DNA from 2 places in the Bacillus sp. 41-22 genome. Region 1 is predicted to be linked to the other one. Evidence: a T-box and tRNA genes for the amino acid it is inferred to sense, from the RefSeq annotation. Region 1 holds a T-box; the other holds one or more tRNA genes.
What was found. The T-box of region 1 lies ahead of LCF45_RS22010 (valine--tRNA ligase). A T-box ahead of a tRNA ligase gene usually reads a tRNA of that ligase, here a tRNA-Val.

Region 1 (7,466 bases):
GAATTCTTTGCAGCTTACTATCGTGAAATGGTAGAACAAGGTGTATTTTTACCACCTTCTCAATTTGAAGGTTTATTCTTATCGACAGCACATAGTGATGCAGATATTGAGGCGACAATTGCGGCGGCCGAAATTGCAATGTCAAAATTAAAAGCATAATTTCTTAGAGAAAATCGCTTTCCATTAGGGGAGCGATTTTTTTTATTCATAAAGTAGCCTTAGGGAACATAAATCTGTAATGACATATAGTTTGGGAGGGGGAAAAGAAGTGGCAACAGATCATTCATTACGATTTTCATTAAAAGAATCTGTTTGGTTCCAGAAGGGACAGGAAGTCGAAGAACTTTTGTCAATTTCGTTAGATCCAGACGTTGAGATAGAGGAGCTCGATCATGAAGTTATCGTGAGGGGGCAATTAGATTTAACGGGAGAGTATGTTGCAAGGCAAGATGATTCAGCTTATTCATTAAGAGAGCTATCACCAGCAAAGGCAATTGATTATGTAGAAACAAGGGCAGACGGGGTTAATGAGCTTGTCCATTCCTTTCCGCTCGAAATATCAATTCCAAGAAATCGAGTGAAAGTAATTGAAGAATTATATGTATCAATCGAGGAATTTGATTATGAATTAAAGGAAAATGGTTGCTTACAACTATTAGCGGATATATCTATTACAGGTTTATGTGACGAAGAAAGAACCGAGGATGAAGAGGAAGAGACTGTGTATGCCGAGTTGGAAGCTGATTCAGCTGAAGAAGATGAAAGTAGACCTGCGCCGCACGAAGAGGTACCAGCCTATAAAGAATCAGATGGATGGGAAGATTATGCATTTGAGCCGTTTCAGTTAGAAGAAAGAAAAGAGCAAGAAATAGAAGAAGAGGAATTAGAAGAACATGAACTTGTGGAGCGTGAAGAGGAGCAAGAAAAGACGCCACAATTTGAATTGTTCGGGCGGAAAAATTTCAAGAAAGAAAAAGCGAAAAAGCAGGAAGAGCCAGAGGAAGAAGCATATTCACAGCGAGATGAAAATGCACTTTATTTAACGAAATTATTTACGAAAGAACCAGAAGAAGAATTTACGAAGTTAAGAATGTACTTCGTACAAGAAGGAGATACAATTGAATCGGTTGCAGAACGTTATGAAACGACTGTACAAAGCTTATATCGTGTAAATCAATCAGAAGATATATATTTAACTACAGGGCAAATTATATATATTCCTGTTTCAAAAGCAACAGTGAAATAAGTGAGTGAGTTTTTTCACTCACCTCTTTTCTTTTCCTAGAAGCTATGTTTTGAATAAGAAAGGGTTATTCGTATGGATATTGAATTACGAAATCGCTATGAACCCATTGTGAGGCAATATAGATTGGACACTCAGCATATGGAAGAGCACGGAAGTGTAATGAAAATTTATACGAATCAAGGTCCGTATGCGTTAAAGAAAATACAAGATAGAAAATTAGAGCGGAATAATTTTTTACACCATATTCAATATTTGAAGGAGAAAGGTTTTTCGAATTATGTACCTATCTATCACACGACGGACGGGAATTATGTTTTAAGTGATGGGGCGTATAGCTATTATTTAATGCCTTGGTTAGAACGTGCGGAAGGAAATGGCGAAGATAATGATCAATACCATAAGATGTTTCAAACGCTCGGGACGTTGCATCAAAAAACGGTGAAAGAGGAGACTTATACAGAAGAAGATTTAGAAAAACATTATACAAATATATCCGACCGTTGGGAAAATGATGGTGAGATATTAGAAGAGTTTCTTGTAGAATCAGAAGCGAAGTGGTATATGTCTCCATTTGAATTACAATATTGTACGTATTATCACCACGCTATGAGAGCACGTGAGTTCGCAACGAAACAATTAAGTGAATGGCATGATGCAATGAAAGAAAAGGAAAAAACACGTACTACTTTCGTTCATGGAAATGTATCGCTTAATCACTTTTTATTTGATTATGAACGAAACGGTTATTTTATTAGTTTAGAAAAGTCTCAGTTTGCTACACCGGTACAGGATATCGTCAGCTTTTATTCAAGGTCTTTGAACACATATCCAATTGCGCGGAGCGACCGCTTTGAATGGTATCAAATGTATCAAAAAAATTTTCCATTTACGAAAGAGGAGCAGCTTCTTATGTTTGCGTATATGACGTACCCGTCGCATTTTATTCGGCAAATTCAGTCGTATACGAAAAGAAGAAAGAGTCGTAATGAAGAAAATGAGCTTCGGGGGGTAAAAATTCTGCAGCAATCGCATTGGCTCATTAGTAATACAGAATATTTCCTTTCGCAATTACAAGCTGCCCAGCAAGGGAACGGATAAAGAAGATAAGTAGGGAGAACCCTGCTTATCTTTTTTTATTAGTTCCATAAAGAGATAAAAGCCGTAGTTTCAAATTTATCTTGACGAATAAGGTTTCGTTTTTTACACTATTGTATATAATAATTAACAATCACATAAATGCATTGAAGGGGAAGAGTATAACATGAAACGTCTTCAGAGAGGGGAACCATTGGCTGGGAGGTTCTCTAGATAGTTATGTTAGAAGGTAGCCCTGGAGCATCTTTTCTGAACGGAATGATTCTTATTAGGAAAAGACGGATTTGTCCGTTATCAAATTAAGAGTATAAGCAAATTCTGAATTTGTTTGTAAATAAAGGTGGTACCGCGATGTCCCTCGTCCTTTTTTGGATGAGGGGCATTTTTTATTTTAAGGAGGGAAAATAATGTCAAACACGGAAAATAATTTACCAACTAAATATGATCATATGTCCGTTGAAGAAGGCCTTTACAAGTGGTGGCTTGAAGGCAAATATTTCGAAGCAACAGGAGATGAGAAGAAACAACCATATACAATTGTAATTCCACCTCCGAACGTAACTGGTAAGTTACACTTAGGTCACGCTTGGGATACGACGCTTCAAGATATTTTAACTCGTACAAAGCGTATGCAAGGTTACGATGTATTATGGCTTCCAGGAATGGACCATGCTGGTATCGCAACGCAAGCGAAGGTAGAAGGAAAACTTCGTGAAGAAGGTATTTCACGTTACGATCTTGGTCGTGAGAAATTCCTTGAAAAAGCTTGGGAATGGAAAGAAGAATACGCTTCTCACATTCGTCAACAATGGGGAAAAGTTGGTTTAGGACTAGACTATTCTCGTGAACGCTTCACATTAGACGAAGGTTTATCTAACGCTGTTAATAAAGTATTCGTTCAATTATATGAAAAAGACTTAATTTATCGCGGTGAGTATATCATCAACTGGGATCCAGCAACACGCACAGCTCTTTCTGATATTGAAGTAATTCATAAAGAAGTTCAAGGTGCATTCTACCATATGAACTATCCGTTAACAGACGGTTCTGGTCACATTCGCCTTGCAACTACTCGTCCAGAAACAATGCTTGGTGATACAGCGGTAGCAGTTCATCCAGAAGATGATCGCTACAAACATTTAATCGGAAAAACAGTTACACTTCCAATCGTAGGCCGAGAGATTCCGATTATTGCTGATGAATACGTAGAAAAAGACTTCGGAACAGGCGTTGTGAAAATTACACCAGCTCATGACCCGAATGACTTTGAAGTAGGTAACCGTCATGACTTACCACGTATTTTAGTAATGAACGAAGATGGAACGATGAACGAAAAAGCTGGTAAGTATAACGGTATGGATCGTTTCGAATGCCGTAAAGAGTTAGTGAAAGACTTACAAGAAGCTGGCGTATTAGTAGAAATCGAGCCTCATATGCACTCAGTAGGTCATAGTGAGCGTAGCGGTGCAGTTGTTGAGCCTTATTTATCAACACAATGGTTCGTAAAAATGGCTCCACTTGCAGAAAAAGCGGTAGAACTTCAACAAAAAGAAGAAGAAAAAGTAACGTTCGTACCAGAGCGTTTTGAAAACACATACTTACGCTGGATGGAAAACATTCATGACTGGTGTATTTCTCGTCAATTATGGTGGGGACACCGCATTCCAGCTTGGTATCATAAAGAAACTGGTGAAGTATACGTAGGTACAGAAGCGCCAGCAGATCTTGAAAACTGGAATCAAGATAATGACGTGCTTGATACATGGTTCAGTTCAGCATTATGGCCATTCTCAACACTTGGCTGGCCGAATGAAGATGCAGCAGACTTTAAAAAGTTCTATTCAACAGATGCTTTAGTAACTGGTTATGATATCATCTTCTTCTGGGTATCTCGTATGATTTTCCAAGGTTTAGAGTTTACAGGAGAGCGTCCATTTAAAGATGTATTAATTCACGGTTTAGTTCGTGATGAGCAAGGACGTAAAATGAGTAAATCTCTTGGTAACGGTATTGATCCGATGGATGTTATCGAGAAGTACGGTGCAGATGCGATGCGTTACTTCTTATCAACAGGAAGTGCACCAGGTCAAGATTTACGTTTCAGCATGGAAAAAGTAGAATCTACTTGGAACTTCATTAATAAAATTTGGAACGCATCACGTTTCGTATTAATGAACATGGATGACATGAAGTATGAAGAAATCGATTTAACTGGTGAAAAATCAGTTGCAGATAAGTGGATTTTAACTCGCTTAAACGAAACAATCGAAAGTGTAACACGTAACATGGATAAATATGAGTTCGGTGAAGCTGGTCGTTCATTATACAACTTCATTTGGGATGATTTCTGTGACTGGTACATTGAGATGGCGAAACTTCCACTATACGGTGAAGATGAAGCAGCTAAGAAAACAACTCGTTCGATTTTAGCTTACGTATTAGACCAAACAATGCGTCTATTACATCCATTCATGCCATTTGTAACAGAGAAAATTTGGCAGCATTTACCGCATGAAGGCGAGTCTATTACAGTAGCAGCATGGCCAACAGTTCGCGAAGATTTACAAGATAAAGAAGCGGCAGCAGAAATGCACCTTCTAGTTGATATCATTCGCTCTGTTCGTAACATCCGTGCGGAAGTAAATACACCAATGAGCAAAAAAGTTCAAATGCAAATTAAAGCAAAAGACGAGGTAGTACTAGCTCAGCTTACGAAAAACAGTTCTTACATTGAGCGTTTCTGTAACCCAAGTGAACTAACAATTAAGATTGATTTACAAGCGCCAGAAAAAGCGATGACTGCAATCGTATCAGGTGCAGAGTTATTCTTACCGTTAGCTGATCTTATCAATCTTGATGAAGAGAAAGCGCGTCTTGAAAAAGAACTTGAGAAGTTCGATAAAGAAGTAGAACGTGTACAGAAGAAACTTTCAAACCAAGGATTCGTAGCGAAAGCTCCTGCAGAAGTTATTGACGGAGAGCGTGCGAAAGAGCAAGATTACCTAGAAAAACGCGAAGCGGTTCGTCAACGTCTAGCGGATCTTGAGAAATAAAAATGTTTTTCAGAGACTCACTATATTGGTGAGTCTCTTTTCTTTGCGTATAATAGAATTAAGAAGTTTGTCTTTTGAAAGGGGAATAGCAAACGTGATACATACATACGAAGAAGCGATAAACTGGATTCATAGCCGATTGAAATTTGGGATAAAACCAGGGCTAGAAAGAATGCAATGGATGTTAGAAGAACTCGGAAATCCAGAGCGTCATATAAAATGTGTTCATCTTGCCGGCACAAATGGAAAAGGTTCAACTTTAACATATATGCGCTACATGTTAGAAGGCGCGAAATATAAAGTAGGAACGTTTACATCGCCTTACATAGAAACATTCAATGAACGTATTAGTGTAAACGGAATACCGATTGCAGATGAAGAGATTGCGGAACTTGTAAATATGGTAAAGCCAGTCGTTGAAAAATTAGATGAGACGGACTTAGGAGAAGCGACTGAGTTTGAAATCATTACAGTAATGGCAATTTATTATTTCGGTAAAGTTAATTTCTGTGATGTTGTTTTATTTGAAACGGGGCTTGGGGGAAGATTTGATTCTACAAATGTTATTCATCCGGTTCTCACGATTATTACGAATATCGGCCACGATCATATGCATATTTTAGGCAATACACTAGGAGAAATTGCATATGAAAAGGCAGGGATTATTAAGTCTGGTGTTCCAGTTATTACTGGTGTGAAAAATGAAGAAGCATTGCAAGTAATTCAAAAGGTTGCTAAGGAAAATCATGCAAGCTTATATGAACTTGGAAAACAGTTTACAACACTACATAAACATTCTAATAAAGATGGGGAACACTTTGATTTTGATTGTCCATTTGCCTCGTTTGAAAATGTTCGGATTTCAATGAAAGGCATTCACCAAGTAGGCAATGCAGCACTAGCGCTTATGGCAGTAATGTATTTAAAAACATATTTATCATTTTTAATTAATGAAGAGGAGATGAAAGTTGGCTTACAAGAAGCATACTGGATTGGTCGATTTGAAAAGTTACAAAGTAATCCAGATATTATAATAGATGGTGCTCATAATCCAGAAGGTATTGAAAGTCTTGTAAAAACAGTAGAGGCACATTATAAAAAGAAGAATGTAATAGTTTTATTTACTGCTCTTGGTGACAAACAGTTACATAACATGGTAGGGCAATTAGAAAAAGTTGCTGATGAAATAATATTTACGACGTTTGCCTTTGATCGTGCCATTTCTGCTGACAAGCTTGCATCGTATTCACAACAAGAGTCAAAATTAGTTTTTGAAGATTGGAAAGAGGCAATTGATACAAAGGTTGACAGGATAGGAGAACATGATGTTTTTATCATAACAGGTTCTTTGTATTTCATTTCCGAAGTTAGAAAATATATTCGCGAGAAAAACTAGATAGTCTTTGCTATCTAGTTTTTTGTTCTACAAATGAAGTCAAATGCATACATATAAGATAATAATATAGGGTTATTTGACGAATTCCTCTGACAAATATCTCGTTTTTTTGTGGAATGAATATGATATGATGCGGACAATGACAAGAGGTGAGGTGTGAGTGTATGGACAAGCAATCACGAACGATCTCGGTGAAAGTAAATGGAACAGAAGCGAAGTATGAGGAAAAAAAGAAGGATGAGTTTGACTGGATGATAGCAGAAAGTGAGAGACCGAAAAATGTAGTTCCGTTTCAAAAATCGAAATCAGTATCTATGGAAAAATATCGAAAGAAGTGGAGCAATACAATAATCGCAATCGTTGCAACTGCAATAATTATCGGTACTGCATTTGGGATGGGTATGATTCATTTATTAACTGGACAAGGGACGACAGGAGAAGGTAAGGTAACGGCTTCGAAGCAGACAGGTAATGAGGAACAAAAGGTGGGTGGAACGGCAGAACAAACACCAACACCGAAAGAGGAAAAACCAAAGGCACAGGTAGGAACGTCATTAGAACCAATGAAACTATTTTTCGTTCAAGGAGGGCTTTATTCCTCTGAAGAAAAAGGACAGGCTGCTATTGAAGAGTGGAAAAGTAATGGGGGCGTGGCTACTTTGAAACCGAGTGGTGA
Region 2 (7,466 bases), 2.2 Mb from region 1:
CTTATTAGATTCACTTTTATTTCCCTTTAACTCTTCTTTCACTTTGTTATAAGGATTTTCTATTGATGCATATACCTTTTGTAACAGTTCCCTCTCAGTAACAATTTTCTCACGTCCTTGCTTCCACGTAACAAGCGCCTGTTCTAATTCTTGAGTGGAAGTGAAAGTTACTTTCGATTTCATCTCTTCATACTCATGCAAAATTACTTCCTTATGTTGCTTAGCTTGTTCTGTCAACTGATCAACTGTTTTTGGAAAAATACTTGCTGTAGAAATAGTAGCCTGCACTTTCGTCTCATGAATGAAAGCTGCCTCTGTATAAGTCATCATTTGAGAACCTAAATAAAAAGTAATAGAGCACAAACATGGCAATATAAGCATCTTTTTGAATTTGCGAGGTGCCTTCAGCATTTTAATCTCTCCTATCGAACAACTTGTTCTTTATCAAGAACTATACCTTTATTATAATAAAGTGAATTACAAAATGATATAAAAATTATGTTTCTTTTTACATTTCTCTTTTAACACAAAAAGAGACTACCACTTTTGATAGTCTCTTTTTGTTGTCATTATTATTTCGTTTCACCATCGCCTTGCTGTGCATCAAACGTCCAAGTTAATTGTAACTTATCGCCTTGGAATTCATTTTGGTCTTTTTTATTATCAACGAATTCAAATTTCACTTTGAATTTATCAGATTTACCTGCAGAAATACCTTTTTCATCCCAGAACCAAGCAGCTAAATCATTATTTACTGCTGTAAGTGTATCACCCTTCAATTTATCTAATGTAGTTTCTTTCACAATCGTCTCATGCTTATCTACATTTTTTAAGAATGTTACTTTAATATGTTTACCAAAATCATCTTTATTATCTTTCTTCGTATCTTCTACATTATAGTCTGTTTTTAATAGAACCTTTTTAATATCTAAAGAGCCTTTATTTTCTAGTTTAAATTCTTTTTCAATTGTATCACCAGGTTTTAAATTCGATACATTAACAACTGTTGATGGATTTAATGATAAATCAAGCGTACCAGCCGCAAATGTATTATTTGACACTTCTTTATCGCTAAAGAATGCAAATGTTCCTCCACCAACTAATGCTGCTCCTAATACTGCTGATGCGATACCCATTCCTAATTTTTTCTTTAAAGTCATGTCCATATCCCCTTAATATATATATATATTTGTTAACTTCCTAAACGGAAAGTATAACCAAACGAACTAGACGGATTGTTCTACTTTTTTATCTTTCTTTTCTCCGTCAATGCTACGAATAGCGCCAAAAATAGAAATTGCGGAATAGCCAAGTAAAAAGACTCCAGGAATAATGAGAAGTAATGCTGCTCCCGCTTTTGAACTCGCATAATTCAGTCCATAACCAACGTATGGAACTGTAATATCTGCATACTTTCCAATTACATTCTCTGCAAGTACTGGTGCTAAATCTGGTCCGTTGTTGTTATCCCCTTTTGTTTCATACATTACTTTTCCATTTGTATCTTTCACACCGATAATACGGTGAGTGATAATTTTGTCATCTTTCTCTTTAAACGTAATAACATCACCTTTTTTATATTTAGAACCATCTTTCGTTGGCTCTATCGCAATGATTGATCCTGTTAAAAATGTTGGTTCCATCGATCCTGAAAGAACGCTCTTAAACTGATATCCCATCACTGTTGGATCCCCGCCACTCGCTTTTGAAGAAATAACTACAAAAGCTAAACAAACCATTACCGCAAATAAAACAAATGAGATAACGTTGCTAATCACCTTCCAAATTAATTTCATCGTCTCTCTCCCTCTCCGTTGTTTTATGTTATTTGAAGTATACAATATCTACTTTAGTTCTCTAACAAGAACACAAGTAAATAATATAACGAACGATTTGGAAATGCAATAAGAAAATTTACAATTATTAGTTAAATTATTTTTGAAATGCATACAAAAAAGACCGTGACAAAATCTCATCACGGTCTACTAGCAATTTATTTTTCTTCTGATTTCATCCCTTGGTTATTTCGGCGCAGCACTACATATAAAATCGCTCCAAATAATAAAATCGCACCTATTCCAACACTTATCACTTTCACATTCGATTCCTTTACTTCAGGTGCAACTGTATCTTTTTTAGGCATCGCAAAAGTAACATCTTCTTTTGAAAGAACATTTATAGTCGCAATCGTTTGATTATTCTTTATAATATCTACCGCACCAACTACTTCACCGCGATGAATTCCTTTTTGATACAAAGATTCTTTATCCACTGAATTAACCCGAAAAGCCGTTTTTATATTTTTCCCTTCATCTTTCTTTAGCATAAGCTCTGCACTTTTTTCCAGCTCAGAATCAACATCTTTATTTAAATACTTTGCCTTTTGGTGCCAACTATGTTTATCTAGTACAGTTTGCTTCGTAAATTGCCCAAAAGAATATTCCGCCATCTGCTTCAAATCTTCATAAATTTCAGGTCTTTGAGAAGCCATTACTACATTTATAATACGATTACCATCCTTCTCATTTAATAAAACGAGCGTATTGCGTGCTTCATTCGTAAATCCTGTCTTACCACCCATACTATATGGATTTTCAAAATAAGTAGACTTATTAAAAATAGAAACTGTTTGCGTAGATGTCGTAACCGTCGTTCTTTTCGTATTCATCGCTTGTAAAATTTCAGGATACTTTTGCACACCTCTCGTAATCATGGCCATATCATATGGCGTCGTATAATGATTTGGATCATGCAATCCATTTGGCGTTACAAAATGACTATCTTTAGCCCCTAATTGCTTCGCCCTTTCATTCATCATATTGGCGAAGTTTTCAACACTTCCTCCAATACGCTCCGCAATCGCATACGACACATCATTCGCACTCAGCACCATTAAAATCATAAGTGCAGTATTTCTATTAATAGTCTCACCAGGGTGAAACTCAATTTGATAATTACTCTTCTCTTGATCTAATGCTAATTGTGAAAACGTAAATTGATCCTCTGGCTTCGTATGCTCCATCAGTAAAATCGCCGTTAACACTTTCGTCATACTAGCAGGGAACGCACGATGATGTGCATTTTTGTCGTACAACATATCTCCTGTTTTCGCATCAATCGTAGTCGCAAACTGACTAAAAACATTCGGCCCTTCCGCAGGTGGAGGTGCCACTTGCTCCGGATTTACTCCAATATTCGTCTCAGCATATAACGTCATAGGTGTCAAAAAAAATAAACAAATAACCATAACAAAAACCGAAATTTTCTTAAAATTTACCATATGACTCTCCCTTTTCCCTTTACTTTCACATTCTATAAAATACCTCTACCAACCTATATATAATTTGTATTAATTTGGAAGAATATTCACTTTTTTTACTATATCACACTTTTACGATTAGGAACATAAATATACAACAAAAAATAAGAAGGAATTACTCTTTCTTATCCTTCTCATCAATCAATGAGTCTATTAAATTTTGACTAGCTTCCTCAGGTGTAATCTCATCTGTCATCCCCATAAACGACCAACCTTTAGAATCGACCCACTCAACAAACTCTTGTAAAAACTCATCATGTGTAACATCCACATCAAGAATTGAGCCATTAATCGAAATCGTTCTATTTCTAGATACGCGCATCTTGAACGTTTTTCTTACCATTACAATAATTCTCCCTCTACTTCTGAATATTTATAAATATCTTGTACTTCTTTTATACATGATTTCTTGAAAATTGTAAAAAGGATATATTGGCCAATTTGCATATTAAAAATGAAAATCTCTTATTATATAACCCTCACACTACATTCATTTAGTCATAAATTACGGAATACATCCATATAAAAAAACAAACCAACTTATATTCTATCACACCAACTACACTTGACTTTAGTACGATCAAATAGAATATATTAGAAAACACCTTAAAATGAGGAGGAACTCCATGGCGCGTTGTACATATTGTAAAACAAAGTGGAAAGTAAAAGATGTATGGTCGATACTCGTGACATTTGAAAAAGATTGTCCGTATTGCTTCGGAAGACAATATCTATCAAGGAAAACATTGAACGCTATGCCAGAACTTATAAGCTTACCTTTACACTTCTTATTCCCTTTTCTTGTTGACTTAAGCGATGAAGGTCCTTTGGATTGGTATCGGAAATCATAACACTTCAGCATCTTCTATTTATTAAATATAAAAACATACATACTAGTATACCTCTGAAATAAAACCTATTTGATATTGGACTACCTCTTTAAAAAATTACTACACAAAAACATTGTAAATTTTCAGTTAATTATATATAATTGCTTTAGCATAATGATTAAAGATGCTATTACATAAGCATTTTTGAAGATCCCGTAGCTCAGCAGGGAGAGCGCCACCTTGACAGGGTGGAGGTCGCTGGTTCGAGGCCAGTCGGGATCATATGAGAAACCCCTTGATAGTCAAGGGGCTTTCTTTATGTAGCAAATCAATATACTTTTTTAAGAATAAATTTTTTATATACTGTTCAAGATTTGATCAATAGCTCTCTTTTGGTTAACGATTAATTTTTCATATGAAAATAAACTTATGATTTTAAATCTCTTATTAGATTTGAGTCAATATTTTAGACAAAAAAATCCAATCTAAGCTAGCTTTATTTTATTTGATTTACTGCTATTTGTAATATCGTTCACCGTGATATAGCAAAGTGCGATTCTAAACTTGTAATATTATACATATCTTAAAAAACCAGTAAATATATCCTTTTCTTTCAACTTGTATTCATCTCGATTGAAACATTGCGTAGGATTCTGTGAGACTTCCGGTTCATCAATCGCTAATATTATATTTCTACCATTTTCCCCTACTTCTTTTCCTCAATTCTTAAGAAAGACATAAATTATATCAATCATCACTCTGCGTTGTTCGCCAGAACTCAATTCTTCACTCTCTTCTTGGGAGCTTTTTAAAGTTTTCTTTGAAAAATAGCCTAATACAATAATTTTTATATTTATTTATATATATTTTGTAACAACAAAGAACTACATAGATTAACTATGTAGTCTTTTTAAATATGAATAGGCCAATCTTATTTTTTCCCTAACTTGATTGCCTTTTTTATATTACTGAATGCACCTTTACCATATAATAATACGCCACCGCGGTAAACACGACTCGTTAAACCAATCATCATACATATTGTTGCTAATAGAATCGCTAATGCAAGCGCAATCTCCCATACTGGGATATTGAGGAATCCAATTCGTACGAGCATAACAATAGGAGTAAAGAAAGGTATATAGCTAGTAATGGTAACAACCGTGCTGCTTGGATTTGACATTCCATAAAGTGCGATATACAAAGCAGCAATTAACATAAATGTCAGCGGCATAACAGCTTGAGAAGATTCCTCTATACGACTAATAACAGAGCCGAGTAGACAAGATAATGAGCCATATAATAAGAATCCTAATGTGAAGAATAGAATCCCATACACCACTAAAGTAGGAGCAACAGAATTTAAATCAATACTATTTAAAATATCATTTTTCGATTCATTAATTGCTGTTTTATACCCTACAGTTGCGACCAAACCCCAAATTATTATTTGTGTAATACCTGCCAACAATGTTGAGAAGAGCTTCGCATATAAATGTTTTGTAGGCGAAATACTTGAAACAACTAACTCCATTACACGAGAAGATTTTTCTGTTGCAACATCTGTAGCTAATTGTGCAGCATACATTAATATCATTACATAATTTAGCATGATAAAGGTATTAATTAAAATTCCTACACCCTCTGTATGTTCTCCATCTTTAACCTTATCTGAAACAGTTTTGGTTTGTATTTCTACTGGCGTTGTTAACACCTTTAATTCATCTTGCGATAGATTCAATTGCTGAGCGAAATTAGAAGATTGTATTTGAGATAAAATAGTTTGAACCTTGCTAACATCTTGCTGATTTACATCTGTCTCAGTTATATACGTAGCCTTTAGTTGTTTATTATCCAATTCCTCTACAACGATTGCATATGTATAATCACCATTTTTAACACCTGATTCTGCTTTTGGTTTATCCGTACTACGCTTAACATGTATCTTACTATCGACATTTTTAAACACTTGATTAATAGTTGTATATAATTCTTCTTTTTCTGTAACAACAACAACTTGATCGTCCTCGTTACCTGCAAAATAGTTATAAATCTTGTCAAAATTCATCAATCCTATAATTAACATAGAAATTATTATTGTAATAGCAAAATATGATTTTGATTTCACTTTAGATTTATAGTTTTGTAAAAAGATTGTCCAGAAACTACTCATTTTGTGCACCTACTTTCGCAATAAAGATATCATTTAATGTAGGCTCTTCTACTACAAACTTTTTAACATATCCTAATTTTGTTATCTCTTTAAATAAAACATGTGAAACTTCTTCATATGAAATTTTAAGAGTAACTGCATTTTTACGTTTCTTCATACTTTCTACACCTTTTATTTTTTTCAAATGGTCAAAGTCATGATCGCCAACGATTACAACGTTCTTTTTACCAAAATCACTTTTAATTTTGGCAATGTCACCCTGAACAACAGGTACTCCTTTGTGCATAATACAAATGTGTTGGCATAACTCTTCCACATGTTCCATACGATGTGAACTAAAAAGAATTGACGACCCTTGTTTTTGCATATCAAGAACAGCGTCTTTTAACATTTCAACATTTACTGGGTCTAAACCACTAAATGGTTCATCTAAAATTAAGAGTTCAGGCTTATGTATAATCGCTGTTATCAGCTGGATTTTTTGCTGATTCCCTTTAGAAAGTTCTCCTACCTTCTTGTTCAGATGCTCAGTTATATTAAAACGCTCCAGCCAATAGTGAAGTTCTTTTTCTGCATCTTTACTTTTCATGTTCTTTAGTTTTGCAAAAAAGTTAACTTGTTCTTTGACAGTCATTTTCGCATAAAGACCACGTTCTTCTGGTAAATACCCAATCTTATCTGTAACACCATAATTTATAGGTTTACCATTCCATGAAATGGTTCCGCTCGATTTCGATAAAAGTCCAAGTATCATTCGAAATGTAGTCGTTTTACCTGCTCCATTCCCGCCCAAGAATCCAAAAATTTCACCTTTTGGTATCTCGATATTCAAATTATTCACTGCAACATGCTCGTCAAATTTCTTTGTTAAATCTTTAATTAGTAAACTCATTATCCACACCCTTAATTCCCAAGATGATTTATTTATACAATTGTATATCCATAGTCAACCACAATATTTTGCCCTCTAATGGCATCGCTTTTATCAGACATTAAAAATAAAATGACATTTGTTACATCTGAAATTTCAACAAATTTCCTATATGGAATTTTTTTTAATAACTTATTTCCTTCAAAAATCATTCATTACCAACAAATGTTATATTTTTCATTATAAGGTTAGCATAAGATTTAGAATAACCAA

Region 2: it encodes a tRNA-Val, which carries the amino acid that the T-box ahead of LCF45_RS22010 (valine--tRNA ligase) is inferred to sense. The anticodon was not compared.

Annotation. Positions count from the first base shown of each region.
Region 1 covers NZ_CP084035.1:4,293,298-4,300,763, reverse strand. Annotated here, with positions in the region: gene hemL (glutamate-1-semialdehyde 2,1-aminomutase) at 1-159, shown strand, start outside; gene spoVID (stage VI sporulation protein D) at 239-1,246, shown strand; gene ysxE (spore coat protein YsxE) at 1,319-2,344, shown strand; T-box leader at 2,479-2,710, shown strand; gene LCF45_RS22010 (valine--tRNA ligase) at 2,749-5,394, shown strand; gene LCF45_RS22005 (bifunctional folylpolyglutamate synthase/dihydrofolate synthase) at 5,489-6,790, shown strand; gene LCF45_RS22000 (stage II sporulation protein B) at 6,955-7,466, shown strand, end outside.
Region 2 covers NZ_CP084035.1:1,271,961-1,279,426, reverse strand. Annotated here, with positions in the region: gene LCF45_RS06510 (DUF4047 domain-containing protein) at 1-411, opposite strand, end outside; gene LCF45_RS06505 (CalY family protein) at 573-1,160, opposite strand; gene sipW (signal peptidase I SipW) at 1,227-1,796, opposite strand; gene LCF45_RS06495 (D-alanyl-D-alanine carboxypeptidase family protein) at 1,994-3,280, opposite strand; gene LCF45_RS06490 (hypothetical protein) at 3,435-3,662, opposite strand; gene LCF45_RS06485 (hypothetical protein) at 3,946-4,170, shown strand; tRNA gene LCF45_RS06480 (tRNA-Val) at 4,359-4,431, shown strand; gene LCF45_RS06475 (ABC transporter permease) at 5,081-6,322, opposite strand; gene LCF45_RS06470 (ABC transporter ATP-binding protein) at 6,315-7,214, opposite strand; gene LCF45_RS06465 (SDR family oxidoreductase) at 7,247-7,405, opposite strand.